Regions from separate parts of the Pseudomonas sp. DF5 genome, predicted to be linked through region 2. Evidence: riboswitches for the same ligand, from Rfam matches in the RefSeq annotation. Region 2 holds a riboswitch; the other holds the start of a gene.
The links. A riboswitch is a leader RNA that binds a small molecule or an ion and turns the genes downstream of it on or off. The one in region 2 is predicted to bind cobalamin.
Positions count from the first base shown of each region.

Region 1: another riboswitch for cobalamin. It lies ahead of AC30D7_RS02245 (CbtB domain-containing protein); the one in region 2 lies ahead of cobO (cob(I)yrinic acid a,c-diamide adenosyltransferase).

Region 1 covers NZ_JBYVYM010000002.1:33,292-40,973, forward strand. Annotated here, with positions in the region: gene metH (methionine synthase) at 1-773, opposite strand, end outside; gene AC30D7_RS02220 (fatty acid cis/trans isomerase) at 929-3,214, shown strand; gene nfuA (Fe-S biogenesis protein NfuA) at 3,455-4,039, shown strand; gene cobM (precorrin-4 C(11)-methyltransferase) at 4,244-4,990, opposite strand; gene AC30D7_RS02235 (cobalamin biosynthesis protein) at 5,073-5,486, opposite strand; gene AC30D7_RS02240 (CbtA family protein) at 5,483-6,187, opposite strand; gene AC30D7_RS02245 (CbtB domain-containing protein) at 6,199-6,402, opposite strand; cobalamin riboswitch at 6,525-6,752, opposite strand; cobalamin riboswitch at 7,009-7,221, shown strand; gene cobW (cobalamin biosynthesis protein CobW) at 7,324-7,682, shown strand, end outside.
Region 2 covers NZ_JBYVYM010000016.1:119,655-127,336, reverse strand. Annotated here, with positions in the region: gene cobD (threonine-phosphate decarboxylase CobD) at 1-84, opposite strand, end outside; gene cbiB (adenosylcobinamide-phosphate synthase CbiB) at 77-985, opposite strand; gene bluB (5,6-dimethylbenzimidazole synthase) at 982-1,632, opposite strand; gene AC30D7_RS16645 (cobyrinic acid a,c-diamide synthase CobB) at 1,629-3,029, opposite strand; gene cobO (cob(I)yrinic acid a,c-diamide adenosyltransferase) at 3,026-3,637, opposite strand; cobalamin riboswitch at 3,720-3,954, opposite strand; gene AC30D7_RS16635 (hypothetical protein) at 4,109-4,693, shown strand; gene AC30D7_RS16630 (PQQ-dependent sugar dehydrogenase) at 4,762-6,075, shown strand; gene AC30D7_RS16625 (C40 family peptidase) at 6,204-6,740, opposite strand; gene AC30D7_RS16620 (C40 family peptidase) at 6,907-7,542, opposite strand.

The sequences.
Region 1 (7,682 bases), on a different contig from region 2:
CGCAATTCGCTGGCGCCGAGGGCGCAGTTCAGGCCGACGGAAATTGGCTTGGCGTGGGCCACGGAGTTCCAGAACGCTTCGGTGGTCTGGCCGGAGAGGGTACGGCCGGAGGCATCGGTGATGGTGCCGGAGATCATGATCGGCAGCTCGACGCCCAGCTCTTCGTAAACCCCTTGCACGGCGAAGATCGCCGCTTTGGCGTTGAGGGTGTCGAAAATGGTTTCGATCAGGATCAGGTCGGCACCGCCTTCGATCAGGCCTTTGGTGGCCTCGGTGTAGTTCTCCACCAGTTCATCGAAGGTCACGTTGCGGTAGCCTGGGTTGTTCACGTCAGGCGACAGCGAGCAAGTACGGCTGGTAGGGCCGAGCACTCCGGCGACGAAACGCGGCTTGTCGGGGGTTTCCAGGGTTTTGGCATCCGCCACCTTGCGCGCCAGGCGTGCGCCTTCTACGTTCAGTTCGTAGGCCAGTTCTTCCATGCCGTAATCGGCCATGGAAATTCGGGTGGCGTTGAAGGTGTTGGTTTCCAGAATGTCGGCGCCGGCATCCAGGTAGGCGTTTTCTATGCCACCAATCACATCCGGACGGGTCAGTACCAACAGGTCGTTGTTGCCTTTGACATCGCTCGGCCAGTCGGCGAAACGTTTGCCACGGTAATCCTGCTCCTCGAGCTTGTAGCTCTGGATCATTGTCCCCATGCCGCCGTCGAGAATCAGGATGCGCTCTTTGAGGGCGTGCTTGAGAGCTTGAAGGCGAACGCTGCGATCGGACATTTGGACTACTCGGTAAGGCCATGACGAAGGGCCGGAATAATAACAAACCTGTGTGCTTTTGGAGCATGTGCCGGTTTTGCATGAATATCGTTCATGTTGGTGCGCAGGCCAGACCGGTAGAATCGCGGCGTTTTCATATGATCAGGACCAGGGATATGTCGTATCGCGTCGTCACCAGCCTATTGATGCTGTTTTTAAGCGGGGGCGCCGTTGCGCAAGGTCCGGACATTTCCTACGTTCGTGACATTCAACCGATCTTCACCGAAAAGTGCGTGGCCTGCCATGCCTGCTACGACGCCGCCTGTCAGCTCAATCTGGGCAGTGGCGAAGGGGCGGCCCGAGGCGCGACGAAGGCGCTAGTCTATGACGGTGAGCGCAGCCGTGCCGCCGCGCCGACCCGGTTGTTTTATGACGCCTTCGGCAAACGTGCCTGGCAGCAAAAGGGCTTCTATTCGGTGCTCGACGCCCAAGGCAGTCAGGCGGCGCTGATGGCGCGCATGCTTGAACTAGGCCATAGAACGCCGTTGCAACCCAACGCCAAATTGCCGGAAGAGATCGTCCTGGGCCTGAACCGGGAAACGCTGTGCGCCATGCCGGCGGAGTTCGACGGTTACACCAGCTCTCATCCGAAGGAGGGCATGCCGCTGGCGGTTACCGGTCTTACCGATCAGCAATACCAGACGCTGCAACGCTGGCTGGCCTCCGGCGCGCCGATCGATCAGCAGGGTCTGGTGCCCAGTCCCAGGGAAGCCTTGCAAGTGGTGCAGTGGGAAAACCTGCTGAATGCGCCAGGCGCCCGGGAGAGTCTGGTCGGGCGCTGGTTATTCGAACACTGGTTCTTGGCGCATCTCTATTTCAAGGATGGCGAGCCGGGGCATTTCTTTCAGTGGGTACGTTCGCGCACGCCGACGGGCCAGCCCATCGACTTGATCAATACGCGCCGTCCGAATGACGATCCAGGCACTCAGGTCTATTACCGTCTGTGGCCGGTGCAAGGCGTGATCGTGCACAAGACCCACATCACCTATCCGCTGAGCGCGGCGAAGATGGCGCGGGTAAAAAGCCTGTTCTACAGCGGTAACTGGCAGGTCAACGCGTTACCGGGCTACGGGCCGGAACGTCGGGCCAATCCGTTTGCCACGTTCGAGGCGATCCCGGCCCAGGCGCGTTACCAGTTCATGCTCGATAACGCCGAATACTTCGTACGTACCTTTATTCGCGGCCCGGTCTGCCGGGGCCAGATCGCCACCGACGTGATTCGCGATAACTTCTGGGCACTGTTCCAGGCCCCGGAGCATGATCTTTACATCACCGACCCGAAATATCGTGGCCAGGCTACGCCGCTGCTGGCGATGCCGGGGCAGAACGATGACGTCGGCAGTGTCCTGAGTCTGTGGCATGACTACCGCAACAAGCGCAACGAATATGAGGCCCTGCGCCGTGACAGCTATGCCGACTTGCCGGCGCCGAGCTGGTCGACCCTGTGGGCCGGCAATGACAATGCGCTGTTGAGTATCTTCCGGCATTTCGACAGCGCCTCGGTGACCAAGGGCCTGATCGGCGATGTGCCGCAGACGATGTGGCTGTTCGATTACCCGTTGCTGGAGCGCACCTATTACCAGCTGGCGGTCAACTTCGATGTGTTCGGCAACGTGTCCCATCAGGCTCAGACCCGGCTGTACTTCGACCTGATTCGCAACGGTGCCGAGCAGAATTTCCTGCGCCTGATGCCGGCGAGCTCACGGGATGGCTATCTCGACGATTGGTACCAGAACAGCGGCAAGTTCAAGATGTGGCTGGATTACGAGGACATCGACAACGACAAGCCGACGGCACTGACGCTGGACGCAACCGACCCGAAACGCGATTTCGCCTTGCAGCTGCTGTCGCGTTACGGCGAACTCAATGCCAGGCCCGATCCGATCAACCGCTGCGACGGCGCTTATTGCTCACGGCCGAACATTGATCCGGCGTTGCAGAACGCCGAACAGGCCCTGAGTCGCCTGACTTCACGCCCGGCTGCGGGTTTGAAAGTCATCGATCAGCTGCCGGAAGCCACGATGTTGCGCATCGAGAGTCCAAGCGGCAAGCGCGAGGTCTACAGCCTGCTGCGCAACCGAGCCCACAGCAATGTGGCGTTCCTGCTCGGTGAATCGCTGCGTTATCAGCCGGGGCTCGACACGTTGACGATCTATCCGGGTGTTCTGAGCAGCTACCCGAACTTCATGTTCAACATCCCGGCCGGGCAAGTGCCGGCGTTCGTCGACGAGATGGATAATGCCAAAGACGCCGCCAGCTTCGAGAAAATCGTCGAGCGCTGGGGCATACGCCGCAGTCATCCGCAGTTCTGGCAGTATTTCCATGATCTGAGCCAGTACATCCACGACACCGATCCGGTGGAAGAGGGCGTGCTGGACATGAATCGCTACGAGAATCTCTGATTGAAGGCCGAACACGAACCGCCGACCCCCTGTAGGAGCGAAGCTTGCTCGCGAAAGCGGTCTGATAGTCGACATCTACGCTGAATATCAGTGACCCTTCGCGAGCAAGCTTCGCTCCTACAGAGGGCTGCGGTGATCAGGACGCTCATGGACAAAGGCACACTTTCCCGACAAAAATACTAGGACTTTGTGCGGCGCGTCGATTGGCGTAAACTGCGTCCAAGCCTGCGAGGAGTTTCCATGACCGCTATTACCATTACCGACGCCGCCCATGATTACCTGGCCGATCTGCTGTCCAAGCAGAACACCCCGGGTATCGGCATCCGCGTCTTTATCACCCAGCCTGGCACCCAGTACGCCGAAACCTGCATTGCCTACTGCAAGCCGGGCGAAGAAAAACCTGAAGATACAGCGCTGGGGCTCAAAAGCTTCACCGCCTATATCGACTCGTTCAGCGAAGCGTTTCTGGACGATGCGGTAGTCGACTACGCCACCGACCGCATGGGCGGCCAACTGACCATCAAGGCGCCAAACGCCAAAGTCCCGATGGTCAACGCCGACAGCCCGGTCAACGAGCGCATCAACTACTACCTGCAAACCGAGATCAACCCGGGGCTGGCCAGCCACGGCGGTCAGGTCAGCCTGATCGATGTGGTCGAAGACGGCATCGCCGTGCTGAAGTTCGGCGGCGGTTGCCAGGGCTGCGGCCAGGCAGACGTCACCCTGAAGGAAGGTATCGAACGCACCTTGCTCGAGCGCATTCCCGAGCTCAAGGGCGTACGTGACGTGACCGACCACACGCAGAAAGAAAACGCCTACTACTAAGGTGTTCGCTGCGACATAAAAAAACGGTGCCCGTGAGCACCGTTTTTTTATGGATGATCGATAACCTGTGGCGAGGGAGCTTGCTCCCGCTCGACTGCGAAGCAGTCGCAATCCAGCCGATGCATTTTCCCGTGATGAATGCGTTGGCTGATTTTGGGACCGCTGCGCGGTCCAGCGGGAGCAAGCTCCCTCGCCACAAGTGCTTCAGTGTCTGTATAGGTGTGCATGCCCCGCGCGATACAGCGACGATTCACTGAAGTGATCGCTGCCCAGCACTCGACCCACCAGAATCAGCGCCGTTCGGCGAAAACCCTTGGCTTGTACCTTCTGCGCAATGTCCGCAAGCGTTCCCACCACCCAATCCTGATCAGGCCAGGTCGCCCGGTGAATTACCGCGATCGGGCAGTCGGCGCCGTAGTGCGGCAGCAATTCGGCAAGGATCTTCTCTAGATGATTGACCCCCAGGTGGATCGCCATGGTCGCCCCGTGTTGCGCCAGGCTGCCCAGTTCTTCGCCAGCGGGCATGGCGGTCTTGTCGGCGTAACGGGTCAGAATCACGCTCTGTGACACGTCCGGCAGGGTCAGTTCGGCCCCCAAAAGGGCCGCGCAGGCGGCGGTGGCGGTGACGCCGGGAATGATTTCGAAAGGGATGTCGAGTTCACGCAAGTAGCGAATCTGCTCGCCGATCGCGCCGTACAGACTCGGGTCGCCGGAATGCACCCGGGCCACGTCCTGGCCGTTAGCGTGGGCGGTCTTGATCAGCTCGACGATCTGTTCCAGATGCAGTTCAGCGCTGTTGACCACCTGTTCGGCCCGGTGGCCTTCCAGAACGGCGGCGGGGACCAGGGAGCCGGCATAGATGATGACCGGGCAGCTACGAATCAGCCGCTGGCCTTTGACGGTGATCAGTTCCGGGTCGCCGGGGCCGGCGCCAATGAAGTAGACGGTCATCGTCGTTTCCTGTCAGAAATAGGTGCTGGGCATGCTTCAGATGAAGAATGCTCATGATCGAGGGCAGGGATTATCGGGGATTTTACGCGGCGCTGGCCAATGCCAGGGTGGCCTGGGCATATTTTTGTCGTGGAATCAGCAACTTTGCCGGTGCCTGGGCCAATTGTTCGGCCAGGGCCAACGCGGCGCTTTCCGCCACGCCGTAGCAACCGGTGCGTTCAAACGCGATGTCCGAGTGGTGGCTCAGTTGTGCTTGATAGGTCGCCAATTGTTCGCTGCTGAAGTACATCAGCGGCAATGCCAGCTGTTCGGCCAGCTCGATCAGGCCAGGTTCATCGCGCTTGAGGTCGATGCTGGCCAGGGCCTTGATCTCACGAAGCTCGATTTGATGGGCCTGTAACGCCTGATCGAGCAGCGCCCGCAGCGTGCTGACGGGGCAGCCGCGCTGGCAGCCCAGGCCGACCACCAGGGTCGGCACTGTGCCGTTTTCAGTCATGCGCTGTAATGGCCATCGCTTTTGCGGCGGAACAACCAGGCGCTGATCAGGCCCAGGGCCAGCCAGAACGCCACGTTGGTCAACTGCGAAGCGATTTTGAATTGCGCTTCCAAGGCTTGCGGCGCCAGCATCGAATGGACTTCCGGTTGCGGTGCGCCGATCACATGCGGCACGGCCAGGATCGCCACGCCGAGGACTTTCATCAGCCAGTGACGGCTGAACACGATCAACGCGATGCCGACCGCCGTGGACGCGGCAGTGCCAATCCACCAGATTTGCCGTTGCGCCAGATCCGCCGCGGCAGTGCCCGGCAGTTCGGGCGGCAGGCCGAGAGTCGGAGCCAGCACGAACGTCGCATAACCGGCCAGGCCCCAGAGCAGGCCCTGAGAGGTCTTGGTCGGTGCGCGCAGAGTGTAAAGACCGGCGAGCATCAGGGCGAAACCGACGGCTACCACCAGGTTGCCGCCGGTAGTGGACAGCACGCGCTGCCAACCGTCCTCCGGTTCCCAGGCTTCGGCATCGTGGGTATGAGCGACTGCGCCCGCCGCGTGCTCGTGGATTTCAACAGCGGCCGGCTCGGATTTTTCGTAGGTCTCGGCCTGCAAAATCAGCGGGGCGACCCAGAAGCTTTGCAGCAGGGTCAACAACAGGGCGGCCAGCAGCCCGGTGAACCCTGCGGTTTGCGCAATACGCTTGATCATCTCAGCAGGTCTCAATGGCACGGAAAGGCGGAGCTGTGACGGGTATCGTGCGCGGCGTTGTGCACCGCTTCGATGTGCGAGAAACCGGCGAAATACACAAGGCTAGCGCCAAGGATCGACGCACACACGGCGGCGGTCAGGCGTTGAGTCAGGGTCGTGGTGGTGCTGGCGATGCTCTTGTCGGTGTTGCTGGCGGTGTTGCTGATGATCGTCATGGCGCTTCCCTCTGGTCTGTCAGCGGGTGAATAGAGCGCATGAAAACCTCCGCACGCCAAGGGCTCGCAGAGATTTCGAACAGCGCCCGCCCACCGCGGGTTTGTTATTCAGTGAACGTAAAAGTCACTTTGTGTTGCGGGCCGGTCTCCGGGCTCGCGAGGGGCTGGGCTTGTGCCTGAACCTGCAAGCATCACCTTCCCATGCCCAATGACAGGCACAGTGGATCTGACGCTTCACTCGCTTACCGTTGCGGGGGCAGCACCGGACTGACATGGCTTTAGAGTAAAGCACATGATTCACCGGTTTCCCGTTTCACCCTGTGAAGGGCACCCGTAACAAGGCGTGTAGGAGAGCATGGGCGAGGGCGGGGAGTCAATTGGCAGGGGTTCTCACTAACACCCAATATCTGTGGCGAGGGGGCTTGCTCCCGCTCGAGCGCATAGCGGTCGCATCGGATTCATGCGGTCTGTCTGTAAGATTTGCAGTGCATGGTTTCACGACTGCTTCGCAGCCGAACGGGAGCAAGCTCCCTCGCCACAGGCAAGCCCCCTCGCCACAGGTGATCGCATTCGCCGACAAGACATTGACCCGCCCCCACACGATGCGTAGCCTTGCGCTTTCGAGGTTCTTCGGCGTCTGTCGAAGCTAAGAAGGGAACGCGGTCGATGCCGCGGCTGCCCCCGCAACTGTGAACGGTGATGTTCGCTGCCACGCCACTGCAAACCCTGTGCAACGGGTTCGCGGGAAGGCGCAGCGAATGCCGGGCCAACGCCCGGCGCGCCGTCAGCCAGGAGACCTGCCTCGACACAGATTCTCACTTTCAACCGGGCGGGGTGATCCGGTGGCGAACTCTTCAGGCACGCGCGCCCGCGTTGCCGGTCGTCGTCCCGTATGCCCGCCACCTTGCCAAAGGGCATCCGATGAAAACACTGGCCAAACTCCCCGTCACCATCGTTACCGGCTTCCTCGGTTCGGGCAAAACCACCTTGCTGCGGCACATGCTCGACAACGCCCAGGGCCGTCGCATCGCGGTGATCGTCAACGAGTTCGGCGAGCTGGGCATCGACGGCGAGATCCTCAAGCAATGCTCCATCGGCTGCACTGAAGAAGAGGCCAGCGGTCGCGTCTATGAATTGGCCAACGGCTGCCTGTGCTGCACCGTTCAGGAAGAATTCTTCCCGGTGATGCGCGAACTCGTAGCGCGTCGCGGCGACCTCGACCACATCCTCATCGAAACTTCGGGCCTGGCCCTGCCAAAGCCTTTGGTTCAAGCCTTCCA
Region 2 (7,682 bases):
ACCACTGGACAGGTCGAGCCAATCGGCCTCCGCGATGCCGTATTCGATTGCCGCCTTGCGTAACCGGCCACCGTGCTCAAGCATAGAATTCAGCCCCCACGCAGAGAATCAGCAGCCATAACCATACCCCGCGCTGGACCAATTGCCAGCCACGGTCGATGGAATCGGCATCCGCCGGCACGCCTTCGCCCAACTGCGGACGCTGATGCAGTTCGCCGTGATAAATCGCCGCCCCGCCCAACTCGACACCCAACGCACCGGCACCAGCCGCCATCACCGGCCCGGCATTCGGGCTGTCCCAGGTCGGCCCCTGGGTGCGCCAGCATTTCAGCGCCAGTCGGGTTTTGCCCAAGAGTGCGTAGGTCAACGCCACCAAGCGTGCGGGAATGTAGTTCAGGACATCGTCGATCTTTGCGGCAGCCCAGCCGAAACGCTCGAAGCGCTCATTGCGATAACCCCACATCGCATCCAGGGTGTTGCTCAGACGATAGAGCACCACACCGGGCGCACCCGCCACGGCAAACCAGAACAGTGCGGCGAACACCGCATCGCTGCCGTTCTCCAACACCGACTCGGTGGCGGCGCGGGCGACTTCGGTTTTGTCCAGTTCGCTGGTCTGGCGGCTGACCAGATAACCGACACGTGTGCGCGCCTCGACCAGATCATCGCTGCGCAGAGCCTTGGCCACTGGCTCGACATGTTCGCCGAGACTGCGCATGCCGAGGGCACAATAGAGCGCGAGAATCTCGACGATCCAGCCAACGTAAGGTGCCCAGGACAGCGCGGTGACCAGCAAGGTCAACGGCACGACCGCCATCACCCAGGCTGTCACCCCGTGACTGCGCCAGCCGCGGCCAGCGGAGTTGAAACGTTGTTCGATGCGATCGGCAAAACGACCGAACGCCACCAGCGGATGCCAGCGTTTGGGTTCACCCAGCAGCGCATCCAGCGCGACCGCGGCGACACTCAACAACGCCACACTCATTGACTCACTCCCCAATAATTTTCATACAGCAACTCGTTGAGCGGACGCGCCTGCGCCCAACCTTCGAGTACCAGCATCGGCGCCGGATAGAATTCCTTGACCGGTCCCAGGCAAAGAACAGCCAAGGGTTTGGCCCCGGCCGGTAAACCCAGTAAATCCGCCAGGGCTTGCGGCTCGAACAACGACACCCAGCCCATGCCCAACCCTTCGGCGCGGGACGCCAGCCACAGGTTCTGGATGGCGCAGGACAGCGAGGCCATGTCCATTTCCGGCAACGTACGACGGCCGAAGATATGCCGTTCGCGATCGTCCATCAGCGCAGCGACCAACACCTCGGCGCAGTCGTTGATGCCTTCGACCTTGAGCTTCATGAATTCGTCAGAGCGCTCGCCGAGGGCTTCGGCGGTGCGGATGCGTTCTTCTTCCACCAGTTGCTGGATCTTGCCGCGCAGCGCCCGGTCGCTGATGCGGATGAACCGCCAGGGCTGCATCAGGCCGACACTCGGCGCCTGGTGCGCGGCTTCGAGCAGGCGCCTCAGTAACTCGGGCTCGACCGTGCCGCCGCTGAAGTGGCGCATGTCGCGGCGTTCTGCAATTGCGCGATAAACAGCTTCGCGTTCGGCTTGGTTGAATGCGTTGTCCGTCATGGCCTCTTCGCGAGCAGGCTCGCTCCCACATTAGAAGACGTGATGCCTGAAGAAACGCGGTCCATTGTGGGAGCGGGCTTGCCCGCGAAGGCGGCCTCAAGGTCGGGCACAAAAAGCGCAGCAATCGCCGATGGATTGGAGGGAAAATAAAAGTGCACATAAGAGGCCGTCATCCGCCCCTCACGATAAACCGCCTCCGCCCCGCGCCCGCCATTGGGGCTCAAGCCACGCGCAATCGGCTCAAGCTCGGTGCTGGTCAGCGAGTGGTGATAAGTGTGTCCACGCAGCAAACCTTCAGGCAGTTCCACCGCCTGCAAGGCCAACGCCGCCAAACGCTTCTGCATCACCGCATCACCGGTCAGCAAGCCAACCAGTTCAGCGCGAGTGCCCTCGACGTCGGTCAACGAGTCCAACAAGTACAGCATGCCGCCACACTCGGCCAGCAACGGTTTGCCCGCTGCGTGATGAGCGCGGATGGCGGTCAGCATTGGCGTGTTTTGTGACAACGCCACATGGTGCAATTCAGGGTAACCACCCGGCAGATAAAGGCTGTCTGCCTCCGGCAACTCGCGGTCGCGGATCGGCGAGAAGAAAGACAACTCGGCGCCCATCGCCCGCAGCAGATCCAGGCTCGCGCCGTAGGTAAACGCAAAGGCTTCGTCCCGGGCCACGGCAATCCGCACACCGGCCAGCAATGGTTCGGCGGCGATCACTTCAGGTGCGGCGAACTCCACGGCAGGCGGTAACGCCACGTCGCAACTGCTGGCCAGCGAGGCGGCGGCGGCATCGAGGCGCAGATCGAGATCATTCAATTCGCTGGCCTGCACCAGGCCGAGGTGCCGACTTGGCAATTCGATGCCGGTTTCCCGGGACAACGCGCCGTACCAACGCAAGCCTTCTGTCAGACTGCCTTCGAGCAATTGCGCATGACGCAGGGTGCCAACCCGGTTGGCCAACACACCGGCAAACGGCAAATCCGGCTGATAGCGAGCCAAGCCCAGGGCCAGTGCGCCAAAGGTCTGCGCCATCGCGGTGCCGTCGATCACGCCGAGCACTGGCACACCGAAGTGCCGCGCCAGATCGGCGCTGGACGGCGTACCGTCGAACAGCCCCATGACACCTTCAATGAGAATCAGGTCAGCTTCGCCAGCGGCTTCCCACAACAGGCGACGGCTTTCCTGCTCGCCGACCATCCACATGTCCAGTTGATAGACCGGTGCACCACTGGCGCGCTCGAGAATCATCGGGTCAAGAAAGTCCGGTCCGCACTTGAACACGCGCACCTTGCGCCCCTGATTGCGATGCAAACGGGCGAGCGCGGCGGTGACGGTGGTCTTGCCCTGACCGGAGGCCGGCGCGGCAATCAGTACCGCCGGGCATTGACGTGGTTGACTCACAACTCGACGCCTTTTTGCGCTTTGATCCCGGCCTGGAAGGCGTGTTTGATCATGCCCATTTCGGTGACGGTGTCAGCCAGTTCGATCATCTCCGGTTTGGCGCCACGGCCAGTGACCACCACATGCTGCATAGGCGGACGGGCCTGCAAGTCGCTGAGCACCTGATCAAGATCGAGGTAACCGTGCTTGAGGGCGATGTTCAATTCATCGAGTACCACCAGGCCAATCGACGGATCGCTCAACAGTTCGCGGGACACCGCCCACGCAGCTTCGGCGGCGGCGATGTCACGCTGGCGGTCCTGGGTTTCCCAGGTGAAGCCCTCGCCCATCACATGAAAACGCACCTGCTCCGGAAAGCGCCGGAAGAACAGCTCCTCGCCGGTGCTGCTGCGCCCTTTGATGAACTGCACCACACCGCACTGCATGCCGTGCCCCATGGAGCGCGCGAGCATGCCGAACGCCGAACTGCTCTTGCCTTTGCCGTTGCCGCTCAGCACCAGCAGCAGGCCGCATTCATTCGGTGAATTGGCGATGCGTTCGTCGATCACGGCTTTTTTGCGCAGCATGCGCGCCAGATGGCGTTCGTCACGATCAGGGGTATCAGTCATGGGGGGAGCTCTCCGTTGAGGCTGGATAACGGCGGGCAGGCACAAGAATAGACGGCAAGAAGCCTGGCATCGCCCACCGTGATGCCGCTGAATGGATCAGGCCGGTCTCCGGGCTCATGAGCGGCGATTGGCCCGACGGCGCGCCTTCCCATGCCAAAAATAGACACAGTGGCTCAATGCGCAGTCTTCACTCATTTACCGTTGCGGGGGCAGCGCCGGGATCGTAATCATTCTTCGCTGGAAGAAATCCACTCACCGGCTTCCCTGTTTCACTCTGTCGACCAAGGCCACAGAGCACCTGAAACAAGCCGCGAAGGTTAGAGGGTTGGGGGTGGAGCGTCAATTAAAGACGGGACGCCTTGCGGCGAATAACTGCCGCCGATCAATTATCTGACGCCAATCTTGTGCCACACTGCCAGCAGTGATATCAAAGAGCCACAACCTCATAACACAATAACAAGGGTGAGCCACATGCAAGGCATGATCATCAGCAATCCGAAGCTGGAATTCCTGCGCCCGGTCCTGGAACGCTGGTTTGACTGTATCGACCGCTACAACGCCGTGCGCGGCGATAACGATACGCCTTACTGGTACGACGAAAACGCCAACCTCGGCCTGCTCTCTGCCGCAGCCTGGATGGCGGAAATGGTCACGCTGCAGCAAACACCGTCGCGCAAACAGACCGAAGAAGGCGAACGCAACGCCCGCGCCGATCTATTTATCGCCACCAGCGAAGAACGCGCGTACCTGCAGGCCACCCAGCGCTGGCCACGGGTCAATAGCTTGAACCTGACGCAGGCACTGGCGGACATCACCAGCGACGCGAAGCGCATCAGCTACGCCAGCGACCTGAAACTCGGCTGCCTGTTTGTCGCCCCACAAAAAGCCCAGCACAGCGCCACCCCGGAAGAACTCCAGGACATGCTCGACGACCTGCAAAAGGAACACACCTGCGCGGTGGCCTGGTATTTCCCTTACGCCTACCGCAAGTTGCGCAATGAAGCCGGCAATTACCATCCGGGGATCGCCGTGCTGTTCAAGGAAGCCCGCGGCTGACCGGTTGAACCATCGGGTGTTTACGCTTCTCTATGATTACGTCAATGCATTCATAGGGAAAATCAGTAATGCGCAAACCCCAGCTCGTGTTCATCATCGCGCTCGCCGGAGGGCTCGCCGCCTGTGGTGAAACCTCCAGCCTGCAAGTCTCGGACGGCACCGGACCGTCGCCCAAGCTGCCGGAACCGAACAAAACTCTGATCCCGACGGTGAACATCGCCCCGGCGATCGGCTGGCCTCAAGGTAAAAAGCCCGTCGCCGCCGCAGGCACTCAAGTAGTAGCGTTTGCCGAAGGCCTCGAGCATCCGCGCTGGCTCTACGTGCTGCCCAACGGTGACGTACTGGTGGCCGAAACCAACGCGCCGGCCAAATCCGATGACAGCAAAGGCATTCGCGGCTGGATCATGGGCAAAGTCATGGGCCGCGCCGGTGCCGGCGTCCCCAGCCCGAACCGCATTACTCTGCTGCGGGACAAGGACCACGACGGCGTCGCCGAAACCCGCACGGTGTTCCTGGAAAACCTCAACTCGCCTTTCGGCATGACCCTGGTCGGCAATGACCTGTATGTCACCGACACCGACCGCTTGCTGCGCTTTCACTATGAAAACGGCGAGACAGCGATCAAGTCGCAGCCAATCAAAGTAGTCGATTTGCCGGGCGGCACGCGCAATCACCACTGGACCAAAAATGTCATCGCCAGCAAGGACGGCAGCAAGCTGTACGTCACCGTGGGCTCGAACAGCAACGTCGGCGAAAACGGCATGGATCAGGAGGAAGGTCGCGCGGCGATCTGGGAAGTGGATCGCGCCACCGGCAACCATCGAATCTTCGCCTCGGGGATTCGCAACCCGAACGGCCTGGCCTGGGAGCCTCAGAGCGGCGCACTGTGGACCGCCGTCAACGAGCGGGATGAAATCGGCAGCGACCTGGTGCCGGACTACATCACTTCAGTGAAGGACGGCGGGTTCTATGGCTGGCCTTACAGCTATTACGGTCAGCATGTCGATGTTCGCGTCGAACCACAAAACCCAGATCTGGTCGCCAAGGCCATTGCACCGGACTACGCAGTGGGGCCCCATACCGCATCGCTGGGCCTGACGTTCGCCGAAGGCAGCAAGTTGCCCGCTCCGTTCACCCAAGGTGCCTTTATCGGCCAGCATGGCTCGTGGAACCGCAAACCGCACAGCGGCTACAAAGTGATTTTCGTGCCGTTCAGCGCCGGCAAACCGAGCGGGCAGCCGCTGGATGTGCTTACCGGCTTCCTCAACGACGAGGGAAAAGCCATGGGTCGGCCGGTGGGCGTGGTGATCGATCAGCAGGGCGGCTTGCTGGTGGCGGATGATGTGGGGAACAAGGTGTGGCGCGTTTCCGCGGCCAAGTAAAGTCTGTCCGTAAGAGCGAGGCTTGCCCGCGAAAGCGGTGTGTCAGTCGATATCAATGTTGACTGTGCTGCCGCCTTCGCGGGCAAGCCTCGCTCCTACAACTCCGCCAGAGCGATCATGACAAACCCCTAGGGATTATGTGCCAAGTGTTCAGGTTGCAAGACGCGCTTGGCGCTCAGATAGGCTTTCTGCCAATAAGCTTTGGACAGGCTGTCCAGTTTGACCGTGCCGCCCGTGGCTGGCGCATGAACGAAGCGCCCTTCGCCGACATAGATCCCGGCATGACTGACCTGAGAGCCACCATTGGTGGCGAAGAAAATCAGGTCGCCGGTTTGCAGGCCTTCCTTGCCGACGTTGGGAGCCTGCATGCCGATCATCTCGCGTGTGGACCGCGGCAAGGAAATGCCTGCGACATCGCGATAGACGTAACCGATCAAACCGCTGCAATCGAACCCGGAATCCGGCGTGTTGCCGCCCCAACGATAAGGCGTCCCCACCAGACCGAGCGCGCGAAACAACACGTCTTCTGCCGCAGGGGAAAAGGCTTGGGGAGAACCGAAAACAATCGGTGCGCGAACCACCGGCGCAGATGGCGGTGTGCGGCTGGCGCAGGCGCTGAGCAGCGCTGCGAAGAACATGAGTGCGAGGCGGGCCGACATCGTCATAAGCAGAACATCCTGATCTGGCTGCGGCTTTTTTCTGCCACTAAGGCAGAAAAGAAAACCGCCTGCGCAGAACGCAGGCGGTTTGCCATCAATAATAGATCAGGATTCTAGCGGCTACGCGGCAAACTTCAAGTAAGACTTTAAGTTCGCCTTGTAAACTGTCCGCTTATTTGCGCGCAGTGACGATAGGCGCTGCAGCCGGTGCCATTGCGAGTGCACGCTTGGCTTCGATGAAGGTCTTGCTCCAGTAGCTGTCGCCCAGGCTATCGACCCGGACACCACCGCTTTTGCGGCTGCTGGAGTGGATGAACTGGTTGTCACCCACGTAGATCCCGGCGTGACTGACACGACCGCGACGGCCATTGGTGGCGAAGAACAGCAGGTCACCCGGCTTGAGGGCGCTGCGAGCCACCAGCGGAGCGTCAACGTTGATCATTTCGCGAGTGGAGCGCGGCAGGTTCATGCCAGCCTCTTCACGAAACAGATAACCGATGAAACCGCTGCAGTCAAAGCCAGCCTCGGAGGTGCCGCCGAAACGGTAACGGGTACCGATCAGGGACATGCCACGTTCGAGAATGCTGTCGGCCAGAACCGGAAGCTGGTACGACTTGCCGCCGGCGAAGTCTGCCAGTTCTTTATTGGTTGCCAGCTCTTCCTGGAAAAGAACGGAAGAAGACTGTGCGGTAACTGAATTTGAAACCTGATGCTGTGGCTCTTGCTGGGACACTGGAGAGTGAGCAGCGCAACCGAACAACAGGGTGACGAGTGCGAGAGGCACGAGGGGTGCGAAGCGATTTAGCATGGGCACGACCGTGGCTGATAGTTGTAAAGAAGCCGAGACTATGCCCGCTATCGATCTCATTTGCAAATTCAATCGATCTTTATGTGACTTATCGGTTTCTCGTTTCCATCTAAGCGCTTAAGCCCATTTTGAACCTTTGC